DNA from 4 places in the Rossellomorea vietnamensis genome. Region 2 is predicted to be linked to each of the others. Evidence: riboswitches for the same ligand, from Rfam matches in the RefSeq annotation. Region 2 holds a riboswitch; each other region holds the start of a gene.
The links. A riboswitch is a leader RNA that binds a small molecule or an ion and turns the genes downstream of it on or off. The one in region 2 is predicted to bind S-adenosylmethionine.
Positions count from the first base shown of each region.

Region 1 (3,437 bases), 1.4 Mb from region 2:
TCACTGCTGAAGAATATACCAGCCATAGACTTGGCTCTGTGAAGTAAAATAGCCAGCGGATCATGGATGCAGCACCTGCCAGTGCCGCTACGGTCAAGAGACCGAACTTATCAATCCACCCTCCCGCGATTCTCATGAACGGTACTTCTGACAGGACGGCAATCAGAAATGCGAGACCGATTCCGGCGTACGTACCACCTGAATCTTCAACGAATAATCCGAAATACACGTTATTGGCTAAATTCGGGCCGAACACCAGGAACGTGACGGCCAGGAAGATCAGAAACTTTTTCATCGTGAATAATTCCTTCATCCCGGCTTTTAGATCAAGTTTTGCTGCCGCTCTCTCTTTAGGAAAACGGAAGGATAGGAATCCCGATAGGACCAGACAGATAAAGAAAGAGTAGAAAATGATCGTCGGTCCGATGAATCCTTCCGAAAGCCTCCCCATGATGAACACGGCGATCCCGAATCCCAATGAGCCGAACAGACGAATATTACCGTAGTTATAACCGACTTTACTTGTATACTTCAAGCTGATGCTGTCGGATACGGGGATGATGGCACTTTGGAAGATCGCAACTAAAATCGCGACCACCAATAGTCCATAGTAAACATCCATGAATAAATACCCAAGCGCAAAGATCCCTGCAACTAAGGAAGTTAATCCTAACACGACGGTTGGCTTATTGGTTGTGTCACTGACCATCCCCCATATCGGCTGAAAGAAAATCATCATGATCGGGCCGACAGACATAATGGTACCGATCTGATACCCATTTAATCCCACACTTTCACTTAAATAGACACTGAGTAAAGGATATAAACTTCCAACCCCGAAGAAGGTCAATAGATAAAACCCTTGTAACGTAAAAATCTGATTTCGCACATTTCTTTCCACTACCGTATCCCCCAAGATGTTTTTTGTCTATCTTATAGTAGACCTTGACCGTTCAATTGTCTATGAATTTATACCTTTTTATGGATAAAGTCCCGCGATTTCTAAAGCATGCCTTGCTAGAGCAATCTCCCTCCGCTTTTGTTTGATCCAGCTGCTGTGGCCGGGTTCTTCGTTTTATTTCCAATAAATTACCGTTTGACTTTTTCGATTAAACCCTTTAAAGTATGGAAGTATATTTTAAATGAACTGAATAACATATCTTCTTATCCAGAGAGACGGAGGGACTGGCCCTGTGATGTCTCGGCAGCGGACTCATAATGAGTGCTGTGCCACATCCAGCAAGCGTAATGCTTGAAAGATAAGAGGAGTGTTTCGTTTGAATGAAACCTCTTCTTATGTTGGAAGAGGTTTTTTTATTTGATTTCACACGACAAAGGAGTGTTTGACATGAACCAAGAAAAAGGTAATGTACTGGCTTTATTGCCCTTGATCATATTTGTTTCACTGTTCCTTGGAGCGGGGATCCTTTCAGGAGATTTTTATGCATTCCCTGTTCTCGTATCCATCATCATTGCCGCGGTTGTTGCCCTGGCGATGAATCGTAAAGAATCGTTGACCTCTAAGGTTGAACGGTTCGCAAAAGGCGCCGGGCATCCGGATATCATGATCATGGTTTTTATCTTCCTATTAGCCGGCGCGTTTTCCGGTGTAGCAGAAAAGATGGGGGCCGTTGATTCAACCGTCAACTTTGCCCTATCCGTGCTTCCTGGTAATCTGGTCATTGTTGGATTATTCATCATCGCTGCTTTCATTTCCTTATCAATGGGGACCTCCATGGGGACGATCGCCGCACTTGCCCCGATAGGAGTGGGCATCAGCTCAGGAGCCGACATTTCCATGCCCCTTGCTATGGCCACCGTTATCGGGGGAGCGATGTTCGGGGATAACTTATCGTTCATCTCGGATACAACGATTGCAGCTGTACGCACACAGAAAACAGAAATGAAGGACAAGTTCAAGGTGAACTTCTTCATTGTATTACCGGCAGCCATCATCACCATGGTGATTCTTTTTGTCCTTACGATGGGGACTCCATCCTCCGTCGACGCAGGAAGCTTCGATTGGGTTAAAATCATTCCTTACCTTGGAGTCATCATCGGTGCCCTTGCAGGATTGAACGTATTTGTCGTCTTAATAGGCGGGATTGTGTTGGCAGGAATGATCGGATTTGCGGATGGAAGCTTCACCCCATCGAGTTACTTTGGCAGTGTAGCCGACGGGATGACAGGTATGGCAGAGATTGTGATCCTTTCCATCCTGATCGGTGGAGTCGTCGAACTCATTCGTCACAATGGCGGGATTCAAGCGATCCTTTACCATGCCACGCGTAAGATCAAATCTCCTCAAGGAGCACAGCTTGCTACAGCAGGTTTAGTCAGTTCGACGAATCTTTGCACAGCCAATAACACGATTTCCATTATCATCGCAGGACCACTGGCCAAAACGCTTAGCGATCAGTATGGCGTAGATTCCCGTAAGTCAGCCAGTATCCTCGATATTTTCTCTTGTGCCGTTCAAGGGTTGATCCCATACGGTGCACAGGCACTGTTAGTGGCGGAAGTAGCCGGCATATCACCTGTCAGCATCATCCCATATGCCTTCTACCCTGTCCTGATTGCCGTTTGCGGACTGATTGCGATTCAATTCGCCCTTCCTAAGTTCACCCGGAGATCCGTTACGGATACAGACCCGGTCCGGTCTTCTTAATCTGTTGGAAAAGAGACAAACCCGCTTGGGTTTGTCTCTTTTTGTGTTGCCACTAAAAAAGCAGATCCCGCTTTCAGGAATCTGCTCTCTTCTTATAACAAATCATTCACATGATACAGTTTGCCACTTTCAATATCGGTTTTGGTTACGAGAGTCACCAGTGCATCCCCTACCGTGTCCGGGCTGCGCAGCATCCCCTCTTCTTTGTAGCGCTGGAACGATTCAACCTCGGCAAAGGCTTCTTTGGAGGACGAGCGGATTTCCCCCTGCATATCCGTATCCATCACTCCCGGACTGAAGGCGATGACCTGATGACGGCTATGCGTATTTGAGAGCTCAAGGCTCACCGTTTCAGTCAGCATATTGACTCCCGCCTTCGTCGCACAATACGTACTCCAGCCATAAACGGGACGGCTTCCCGCTCCTGAACTGATGTTGACCATGATCATCTTCGATTCAGAGCCTTTGGCTGCTTTAAGCAATTCATTGGTGGCGATCATAGGTGATAGCAGATTGACATGCACACTCGTTTCCAATGCCTCATTTTCCACTTCACCCGACGTATTGATCGGGGTCACCACGCCGGCATTCTGAACGACATATACCGTCTCTGCTTCAGAGCCAAATACCTTTGACCCTACTTCGCGGAAAACCGCTTCTGTTTGTCCCGATTGAGATAGATCACAGGGAAAGAATTCATACGAGACTTCTTTTTCACGTGCAAGCTGTTGTAAGCTGTCATTATCCGAACGGGAAATATTGATCATGC
Region 1 is NZ_CP104558.1:2,609,322-2,612,758, forward strand. Features, by position in the region: gene N5C46_RS13415 (MFS transporter) at 1-901, opposite strand, end outside; SAM riboswitch class I at 1,162-1,266, shown strand; gene N5C46_RS13420 (Na+/H+ antiporter NhaC family protein) at 1,349-2,668, shown strand; gene N5C46_RS13425 ((S)-benzoin forming benzil reductase) at 2,761-3,437, opposite strand, start outside.
Region 1: linked by a shared signal. The riboswitch ahead of N5C46_RS13420 (Na+/H+ antiporter NhaC family protein) and the one ahead of mtnK (S-methyl-5-thioribose kinase) in region 2 are both predicted to bind S-adenosylmethionine.

Region 2 (3,437 bases):
AGAACCTTGAGGAGCTTTTACATCCCACCCAATTCCCTGTAGACCCGAGATCAGGAGATGTCTCCGTTCTTCATATGTGGCAACCAGTTCGGTTACGCAATCCTGGGAACTCAATAAAGCCGTAGTGGCTGCTTCTTGAACCGCTCCGAACAGGCTTACGTAAAGGTGATCCTGGAGGAGATTGATCGCTTCAATGACACTTTTATTCCCAACGGCAAAACCGACTCTCCAGCCTGCCATATTATAGGTCTTCGATAATGTATATATCTCAATCCCGACATCCTTGGCACCATCCGTCTCAAGAAAGCTCACAGGCTTCTGTCCATCGAAACCGATCGCCCCATAAGCAAAGTCATGCACCACACAAATGTCATGCTTTGACGCAAGTTCCACAGTATCCTCGAAAAAGGATATTGTTGCGGTTGCACCCGTTGGATTATTGGGGTAGTTAAGGAACATTAATTTCGCCCTTTCCCATTCTTCACGGGAATGGACACGATAATCCGGGAGAAACCCATTTTCCTCTTTCAACGGCATCTTGATCATACTGGCTTCTGCCAATGCGACCCCCGATACATAGTCCGGATAACCGGGATCCGGGACAAATACCCCATCCCCGGGGTTCAATAAACATTGAGGAATCTCCACTAATCCTGCTTTTCCTCCGAAGAGAACCGCTACTTCGGTTTCGGGATCTACTTCTACTCCGTATTCCCGCAAATAGAAAGCTGCAATCGCCTCTTTAAAGCTCGATAAACCGCGAAACGGAGGATATTTATGATTAGAAGAGGATTGAGCCGCTTCTGTTAATTTTTCCACAATATGTGGGGGGGTCGGCTGATCCGGATTTCCCTGCCCCAAATTAATGACATCATGCCCCTCATTCACAACCGCATTCACAGTTCCTGCAAGGGAAGCGAAAAATTGTTCCGGTAATGATTCCAATCGTTTTGCTTTTTCAAAGTGTTTCATCCATTCACCCACTCATTTTTTTGAAAATTAATTACTTTCAAATTCTAGTCACAAATGATATAACGGAACATAAAGAATGTAAAGGAATAAATGACAAAAAGTACATAACGAGGTGATGGTAATGATTCAAAAGGTTGGTCTCGCCCAGATGGATATTATGTTTGGGAATCCTGAAGAAAACAAGTTGAAAGTGGAACAGTGGGTCAAAAAAGCAAAGGAAGAGGGATGCGGTACCGTCGTCCTTCCAGAGCTGTGGACGACAGGTTATGATCTTACACGGATAGATGAAATCGCAGATAAAGAAGCCGAAGACTCTTCCTCCTTCCTGACTTCCCTTTCAAAAAAATATTCCATTCATATCGTTGGTGGTTCTGTTGCCAATAAATCAAATGACGGGGTAAGAAATACACTTTTGGTGGCGGATGCTAATGGGGCGTTGGTGAAACGGTATTCAAAGCTTCACTTATTCAAACTAATGAATGAACATCATTATTTACTTCCTGGACAGGAAGACGGGTCGTTCTCTCTTGATGATACGATGATGGCAGGACTCATTTGTTACGATATCCGTTTCCCTGAATGGTTCAGGAAACATGTGATGATGGGAGCGAAGATTGTCTTTGTGGTGGCTGAATGGCCGGCTGCAAGAATAGATCACTGGCAGACCCTCTTAAGGGCACGTGCGATTGAAAATCAATGCTTTGTGATTGCATGCAACCGTGTGGGGAGTGACCCAGACAATGAATTTGGCGGCTCCTCCCTTATCATCGATCCGTGGGGGGAAATCCTTGCCAAAGGAACCCAAAGTGAACAGTTGGTCGCTGCTGAAATCAATTTGCAGGAAGTGGAAAAGGTCCGTAAACAAATTCCGATCTTTCAAGACCGGAGACCAAATTTTTATTAGAAAATATTAAAAAACCGTTGACATGGAAAATACTTCAATGGTACCATTCAATTCAAATGAACATTCAGAATTTTAATTAAATAAGATATACGCAACTCTTATCAAGAGCTGGCTGAGGGATTTGGCCCTATGAAGCCCAGCAACCGACCATAATACCGTTGTAAAACGGGGCGCTGTATGCGCCGGATGATCAATCCAGTAAGGCACGGTGCTAATTCCAACAGAAAGATCATCTTTCTGGGAGATAAGAGGCGAAGAAGATGACTCTTCAAGCCTCTTTCGAACATGGAAAGAGGCTTTTCTTATGCCGCGGAAAAGCCTCCCTAACACCTTTTCTTTTAGAAGGGTGCACTAAAAGGAGGAACGAAAATGGCAATCACTAAGCTCAATACGTATCAACCACTGACGGAACAGTCGGCCATCTCTATGGCAGTGAATGTAGGAATCTTTGAAGACGGTTCACTTTTAACTTGTGAAGAAATCGGAGATGGAAACCTTAATCTCGTTTTTCATGTCGTTGAAAGGGATTCAGGTAAAGGAATCATCATCAAGCAAGCCCTCCCCTATGCAAAGGTTGTAGGTGAAAGCTGGCCACTTACCATCGAACGGGCAAGGATTGAAGCGGGTGCCTTAAACCTTCAGCGATCATTTGTAGGCGATCTCGTACCGGAAGTGTATCATTCTGATCCATCCCTTGCCGTCACGGTGATGGAGGATTTAAGCAGCCTCACCATCGCACGTGCCGGCCTGATCAATGGGAATAAGTACCCCCGGTTATCAGATGACATTGGTACATTTCTTGCAAATACACTGTATTTCACATCTGATTATGCCCTTCATCCATTTAGGAAAAAGGAGTATGTGAAGGAATTTTCCAATCCTGAGCTATGCAAAATCACAGAGGACCTGGTATTCACGGATCCTTTCTTCAACAGTGAAACAAATGAGTTTGAGGAGGAATTATCCGGGGATGTGCAGCAATTATGGGATGATTTCACTGTAAAGCTCGAGGTGGCGAAGCTTAAAAAGAGTTTCCTTACCGAAGGGGAAGCCCTGCTTCATGGAGACCTCCACACGGGCAGTATCTTTGTGGATGACCAACACACAAAAGTCATTGACCCGGAATTTGCTTTTTATGGGCCGATCGGTTTCGATATCGGTCAGTTTATTGCAAACCTTATTTTCCAAGTGATTGCGAGTCCAGGTGAAAAGGAACCCATCCTACACCATATCGAAAATACTTGGAACGTCTTCTCAGCTACGTTCTCCAAACATTGGAAGGAAAGTGGTGACGCCTATACGAAGGTGAATGGGTACCTTGAGTATGTATTGGAGAAGAGTTTTCAGGACAGCATCGGGTTTGCAGGATGCGAGTGCATAAGAAGGACGATCGGTCTTGCACATGTGGATGACCTCGAGAGCATCGAAGATAAAGAACAAAGATTAAAGGCCAAGCGGGCATGCCTTAACCTTGGAAAAAAGCTGATTGTAAATCGGAAACACATTCTTTCCATTGAAGAGCTTCTGACTTTAGTACGGTCATATTCTGAATAATTAAAGG
Region 2 is NZ_CP104558.1:1,182,815-1,186,251, forward strand. Features, by position in the region: gene N5C46_RS06105 (pyridoxal phosphate-dependent aminotransferase) at 1-972, opposite strand, end outside; gene N5C46_RS06110 (carbon-nitrogen family hydrolase) at 1,094-1,876, shown strand; SAM riboswitch class I at 1,972-2,127, shown strand; gene mtnK (S-methyl-5-thioribose kinase) at 2,246-3,430, shown strand.

Region 3 (3,437 bases), 560 kb from region 2:
TATCGTCTCTCCATCCTTTAATGAAAAAGACAGCCATGCCCAAGTTTCCGGAAATTCTTTTAAAAGCGAAGCGAGTACTTTTGCTTCCTGCAAAGATGGGATGGTTTCGAATGCCAGCACATCAGCACCCGCCTCCACTAATGCCTTGATTCTCGGATAATGGAAATCTGCTAAAAGTTGATCACTTACACCATAGTCCCCTACATATTCAGAGCCGTCAGCAAGGTATGCCCCGTAAGGTCCTACAGAACCGGCGACGATTGGTTTCGGACGATCCCAATTCACCTTCTTTTCCTTCCAAAAGTCATCCCGAGCCTGTCTGGCAAGAGTAACTGTTTTCTTGATTAATTCCAGCGCTTCCGTTTTCTCTATTCCACGCTTCAGAAAACCATCCACCGATGCCTGGTAGCTGGCTGTAATCGCACAATCGGCTCCCACACGGAAATAATCAGCATGAACCTTCTCAATCGCTTCCGGTTCTTCAAGGAGTACACGGGCTGACCAAAGGGGATCATTTAAATCACAGCCATGGGATTCCAGCTCTGTGGCTAATGCTCCATCCAAAATCATCAGGGAATGTGTTTGTAAAATCTCCTCAATGGGATTCAGCTTCAGTTGCTTCGACATGATCTGTACCTCTTTTCTTCACGGATTGTGTCAGATAATAGCTTCCATAACAAACGGCGATGAACGGGATCCCGCAATAAAGGGCGATCCTCTGAGTGGGATCAAAGGCAATGCCGATACAGGAAGCGAGACAAAGCAGAAATGATGCAACGGGAACCAGTGGATAGAGCGGCGTCCGATAGGCCAGGTCTTTCACATCGTTTCCTTCCCTTATGTATTGTCTTCGAAATAGAAATTGAGCAGCACTGATGCTCATCCACACGATCACGACGGCAAGACCTGAGACCGAAACCAATACGATGTAGACCGTCCCCGGTGCAATGATGCTTGAAAGCAAGGACAGTCCCCCTCCAAGCATGCTACACACAATCGCATTAAGAGGGATCCCCCTATCAGTCAATTTAGCGAAAATCGGGGAGATCGTTTGCTTATCAGCCAGAGACCATAGCATTCGGGAAGAAGCATACAGACCTGAGTTTGCCGCTGATAAGATAGCCGTGATAATGACAAAATTCATGATATCTGCGGCAAAAGGAATTCCAATCCGTCCAAGCACTGCGACAAAAGGGCTTTCCAATACACCGGCTGACTGGCTCGGTAATAATGCAGATAACACGACAATCGTCCCTACATAAAAGAGAATCAATCTCACAAGCGTAGTGCGGATGGCTTTAGGAATCGATCTGGATGGATTCTCTGTTTCTCCCGCCGCTACTCCGATCAGTTCTGTTCCTGAAAAAGCAAAATTCACGGCAAGCATGGTCATCAAGATGGCAAATGCCCCGTTCGGAAATAACCCTGAATCGGTGATATTCGAGAAAAATGGAACGGGCTCTGAATGACCAAGGGGGATGAACCCGAATATCGCCCCTGCCCCAATCACAATAAACCCCACAATCGCAATCACTTTCACTAAAGAAAACCAAAATTCAGATTCAGCAAAAAAACGCACCGACAATGCATTAAGGAAAAAAATCAACGCAGCGAAGACCGCGCTCCAAATCCATACACTAATCGAAGGGAACCAGCGCTGCATCATCAAGCCGGCCGCCGTGAACTCCGACCCCAATGCCACCGTCCATGTCAGCCAATATAACCAGCCCACTGTATAACCGGTCCCCGGACCAATGAATTTTGCAGCATAACTATGAAAGGATCCGGTCTCCGGCATATGGACAGATAGCTCGCCTAAACACAGCATCACTAGATACACCACCAGCGCACCGATTAAATATGCAAGGATCGTCCCAAATGGACCAGCCTGATGAATGGTATAACCCGAACTCAAGAAAAGCCCGGTTCCGATCACCCCTCCAAGACTCAGCATCACTAAATGCCGTGTCTTCATCTTTCTTTTGAAACTCTGTCCTGCGTTTTCCATACAAACACCCTTCCTTCTAAGTTAATTGAGGAATGAGTGAACAAACAAAAAACGCACCCTGAACGAGTGCGTCACCGACAAATAAAAGATTGCTCCTATCTATCAGGGTTTGAATCACCCGCTGGAATTAGCACAGTATCTTCGCAGACCTGTTGCTGAGGCTTCAAAGGGCCAGTCCCTCCACCTCTCTGGATAAGAAAATATTTTGATTTTTTAAAACTCTATCAATATATCGGAATAATGTCAAGACCCTGAAACCGATAATGTAGCCCAACCCATCCAATGGTTACATGAAGGTATAATTAGGGAACAACTATTGTAAAAAAGGAGAAACCGCCATGCCAGAAGGTCCAGAAATCAGAAGAGCAGCCGATAACGTTGAGCGTGCTCTTATAAATAAAACAGTGGAAGATGTTTATTTTGCCTTCCCTCATTTAAAGGACTATGGAGAACTGCTGAAGGGGTCTAACGTGACAAGAGTCGATACGAAAGGAAAAGCCATGCTCATCCGCTTTGACAATGGATACACCATCTACTCCCACAATCAACTTTACGGAAAATGGTATATCAGAAACACCTACAATTACCCGAAAACAAATCGCCAGCTTCGATTAGCCCTTCATAACGAGAAAAAATCCGCCCTTCTCTATAGCGCGTCGGATATCGAGGTTCTCAGAGATGAAGAGGTGCCATCTCACCCATTCATCTCAAAAGTCGGGCCAGACCTTTTAAGCGAAGAGGTATCCATAGATGAGCTGGTTGGACGGATGAAGGACAAAAGATTCCGAAACCGGAAATGGTCGATTTTATTGCTTGATCAAGGTTTTGTCGCCGGAATCGGGAATTATTTGCGATCAGAAATTATGTTTATTGCCGGCATACATCCTTCCTTCAGGCCTGTCGACTGTACTGAAGATCAATTAAACAAAGCTGCCCATGCGATGATGGATTTAGTAAAGCAATCGTATGAAACTGGAGGTATCACCAATGATCCCGTCCTTGCTCAGAAACTGAAAGACAAAGGTGTGAAGCGATCCCGCTATCGTCACTGGGTCTTTAACCGTGAAGGGGAATCTTGCTTCATCTGTGGAAGCGAAATCGAGAAGACGGTAGCCGGAGCCGCTTCAAGAAGACTTTACCATTGTCCGGTTTGTCAAGGATCGAACGATAAATAAAAGGGAACGTGGCAATCTTAATGCCACGTTCCCTTTTAACTTTTTAACGTCAAACCACAGATTCTATTCCGTACTCCGGTTAATCGCTTCTTTCATCGATATCCCTTTTACTTTCCGGCGATTCAGCCACAGGGAAACATAATACGATAGGATCATGATGATGAAACTGATAATGACACTCATCCAATCCAGCCTGACAGGAATCGTCACATTCATTTCTGAAGTGATGGAATTCATAAAGGCTGAAATCGAGA
Region 3 is NZ_CP104558.1:1,738,341-1,741,777, forward strand. Features, by position in the region: gene mmuM (homocysteine S-methyltransferase) at 1-627, opposite strand, end outside; gene mmuP (S-methylmethionine permease) at 596-2,008, opposite strand; SAM riboswitch class I at 2,101-2,207, opposite strand; gene nei (endonuclease VIII) at 2,347-3,183, shown strand; gene N5C46_RS08945 (ABC transporter permease) at 3,247-3,437, opposite strand, start outside.
Region 3: linked by a shared signal. The riboswitch ahead of mmuP (S-methylmethionine permease) and the one ahead of mtnK (S-methyl-5-thioribose kinase) in region 2 are both predicted to bind S-adenosylmethionine.

Region 4 (3,437 bases), 2.2 Mb from region 2:
AAAAAGGGTCGATGGCGTCATCATCCTTGCCCATAATATCGATGACGAGACGATCCTGGAGTCGGCAAGGGAAGGTTTTCCCATCGTGGTCCTCGATCGGAGCATCAAAAGCGATTACGTCACCCAGATCGAAGTCGATAATGTTCACGGAGCGTTCGTGGCCACTGAGCACTTGATTGAGAGGGGGAGCCGTAACATCGCTTTTATCAGCGGACCTTACAACTCCCATGACAACGAGCTTCGTTTCCAGGGTTTCCGGAAAGCTTTGGACAAACACGGTATCGACTATAAGTCGAAATGGAAAGTATCCGGGGGCTTCACTCGTGAAGGGGGCTACCAGGCGACCAAAATGCTGATTGCTCAACGGGATGTCCCGCAGGGCATTTTCTATGCCAATGATGAAATGGCCATCGGCGGCTTGCAGGCACTGAACGAAAAAAACATTTCTGTTCCAGGGGATATTTCCATCATGGGCTTTGACGACATCCAACTGTCAGAATACGTATCCCCGCCACTGACAACCATGCGACAGCCGAAATATGAAGCCGGTGCACTGGCCGTTCATCTTATCTTTCAGATGCTCTTGAAGGAAGAGGTCGATTCGTATTACAAACTCACAACGGAGCTGATAGAGAGAGATTCGGTGAAAAGTCGTTGACTTAGAGGAAGAGCCTGACCTTTCCTGTATGGGAGAGGTCGTTTTTTTATAAACAAAAATCTTTTGTTGCTACATCAATGAAGATAGCGCTTACATAAAAACACTACCGAAATCCCCTATTGACTTCCCGTTCCATACCCAGTATTATCCTCTATAAGATAAATTTTTGAAAATTACATACATTCAATTATCAAGAGTGACCGAGGGATCAGGCCCTATGACGTCCGGCAACCTCCAGAAATGGAACGGTGCTAATTCCTGCAGAATGATTTCATTCTGAGAGATAAGTCGAGATAAACAGGCGATGCTTCTTTCAGTTGAAAGAGGCATTTTTTATTGGAGAAAAAGGGGTGTGCACATTGATCGAGATTCGGAATCTAGTAAAAACGTACAAAACGAAAAAGCAAACGGTGGTCGGTGTCGACAACGTCTCTGTCACTATTAAAAAAGGGGAGATCTTCGGGATCGTCGGGTACAGCGGAGCGGGGAAGAGCTCACTCATTCGCTGCCTGAATCTATTAGAGACCCCGACATCAGGGGAAATCATCATCGATGGTCAGGATTTCACGAAGCTCACATCCAAGGAGTTAAGACTTGCCCGGCAAAAAACGAGCATGATCTTCCAGCACTTTCACCTCATCAAATCGAAGACGGTGTTTGATAATCTCGCCTTTGCTTTGAAAGCGGCCCATGTACCGAAAGCGAAAATCAAACCGAGAGTCGTCGAGCTCTTGGAGATGGTCGGTCTTTCAGACAAAGCCGACTCCTACCCGGCACAGCTCAGCGGAGGACAGAAGCAGAGAGTCGGAATTGCGAGGGCACTTGCCAACAACCCATCGGTATTACTGTGTGATGAAGCGACATCGGCCCTGGATCCGAATACTACGAAATCGATCTTGAAGCTTTTGAAAAAAATCAACGAGGAACTGGGATTGACAATTGTGCTCATCACCCATGAGATGGAAGTAGTAAAGGAAATCTGTGACAGGATGGCCGTGATGCAGGACGGGAAGATCGTGGAGGAAGGTCCCGTGTATGACCTGTTTGCCGAACCGAAGCAGCCTTTGACGAAGCAGTTCATCGAAACGATTCTCCAATTCGAACTGCCACAGCATCTGGTGGAATCGAGAAGGGGGAAGCTCATCAAGATTCAATTCAAAGGATCCATCGCCGAGGAAAGCGTCGTATCAGAGGTGTTTCAGCGGTACAAGGTGCGGGGGAATATCCTCCACGGTAAAATTGAATACATTCAGGATGTCCCACTTGGGATCTTCATCATGGAACTGATCGGATCAGCTGACGAAATCGAAGCGGCGATCCGTTATATCACGGCCAAGACACAAAGCCTGGAGGTGCTTGAGGATGTTGCCTGATTCATTGACTTCTATATTGCCAGAATTGAATAAAGCCTTTTTTGAAACGGTGTATATGGTGGGGATCTCATTAGCCGTAGCGATTATAGTGGGATTGCCGCTGGGGATTCTGCTTTTCGTAACAGACAAGGGCTTATTTTTACAAAATAGTGTGATTAAAAAAGTGGTAGGATTCGTCGTGAATATGGTCCGCTCGGTTCCTTTCATTATTCTATTAGTGGCCCTTTTACCATTAACCAAACTATTGACCGGGACGACGATCGGACCGACGGCGGCATCGGTATCACTCTCGGTTGCGGGTATTCCGTTTTTTGCGAGAATGGTAGAAACGTCCCTCAGGGAGATTGATAAAGGGGTCATCGAAGCCTCGGTTTCAGTCGGGGCCAGTCCTTGGATGATCATCAAGGACGTGCTGTTACCGGAAGCGCGGCCGGCCGTCATTCAGGCGATCACGATTACAACGATCAGTTTAGTCGCCTATTCCGCCATGGCCGGCATCGTCGGCGGAGGCGGAGTCGGGGACCTGGCGATTCGCTTCGGGTACTACCGTTATGACAACACGGTGATGATCACGACCGTGGTCATTCTGATTTGTCTGGTTCAGCTCATCCAATACACGGGTGATATATTTGCACGATTAGTCGATAAACGATAACAACTATAGGGGGAACAAAAGTGAAAAAGTGGATATTATTTGTAGCATTAGCGGTAACAGTAAGCTTACTGGCAGCATGCGGCGGAGAAGAGGCAAGCTCGGAAGATAAAAAAGAAGTGACCATTGGAGCGACATCCGGTCCATATAGTGATATGGTGACCAAAGCGATCAAGCCCGGTCTTGAAGAAAAAGGCTATACGGTGGAAGTGAAGGAATTCAGTGACTACATACAGCCAAACAACGCACTGGCACAGGGAGACCTGGATGCGAACCTGTTCCAGCACAAGATCTATATGGAAACCTTCGCGAAACAGCATAACATGGACCTATCCGAAGTCATTGTCGTACCGACGGCGCCGATGGGAATCTACTCACAGAAGTTTGATTCCATCAAGGACATCAAAGAAGGCAGTGCCATCGCGATTCCGAACGATCCGACGAACGCCGCACGTGCATTTCAAATCCTTGAGGACGCCAAGCTGATCACGTTAAAGCCGGACACGGATCCATTGACCGTATCCGAAAAAGACATTGATAAAAACGTGAAAAACCTGCAGTTCAAACCAATCGAAGCGGCACAGCTTCCAAGAGCTGTAGACAGTGTCGATCTATCGGCAGTTCCTGGGAACTATGCACTGGCAGCAGACATGGACCTTCTCGATGCCCTGCAGCTGGAGGACATGCCCGACCAATACCGCAACCGGGTAGTCATGAACACAAAAGACGTTGACTCACAACTCGCCAAAGACAT
Region 4 is NZ_CP104558.1:3,366,016-3,369,452, forward strand. Features, by position in the region: gene N5C46_RS17215 (LacI family DNA-binding transcriptional regulator) at 1-658, shown strand, start outside; SAM riboswitch class I at 843-948, shown strand; gene N5C46_RS17220 (methionine ABC transporter ATP-binding protein) at 1,018-2,031, shown strand; gene N5C46_RS17225 (methionine ABC transporter permease) at 2,021-2,686, shown strand; gene N5C46_RS17230 (MetQ/NlpA family ABC transporter substrate-binding protein) at 2,707-3,437, shown strand, end outside.
Region 4: linked by a shared signal. The riboswitch ahead of N5C46_RS17220 (methionine ABC transporter ATP-binding protein) and the one ahead of mtnK (S-methyl-5-thioribose kinase) in region 2 are both predicted to bind S-adenosylmethionine.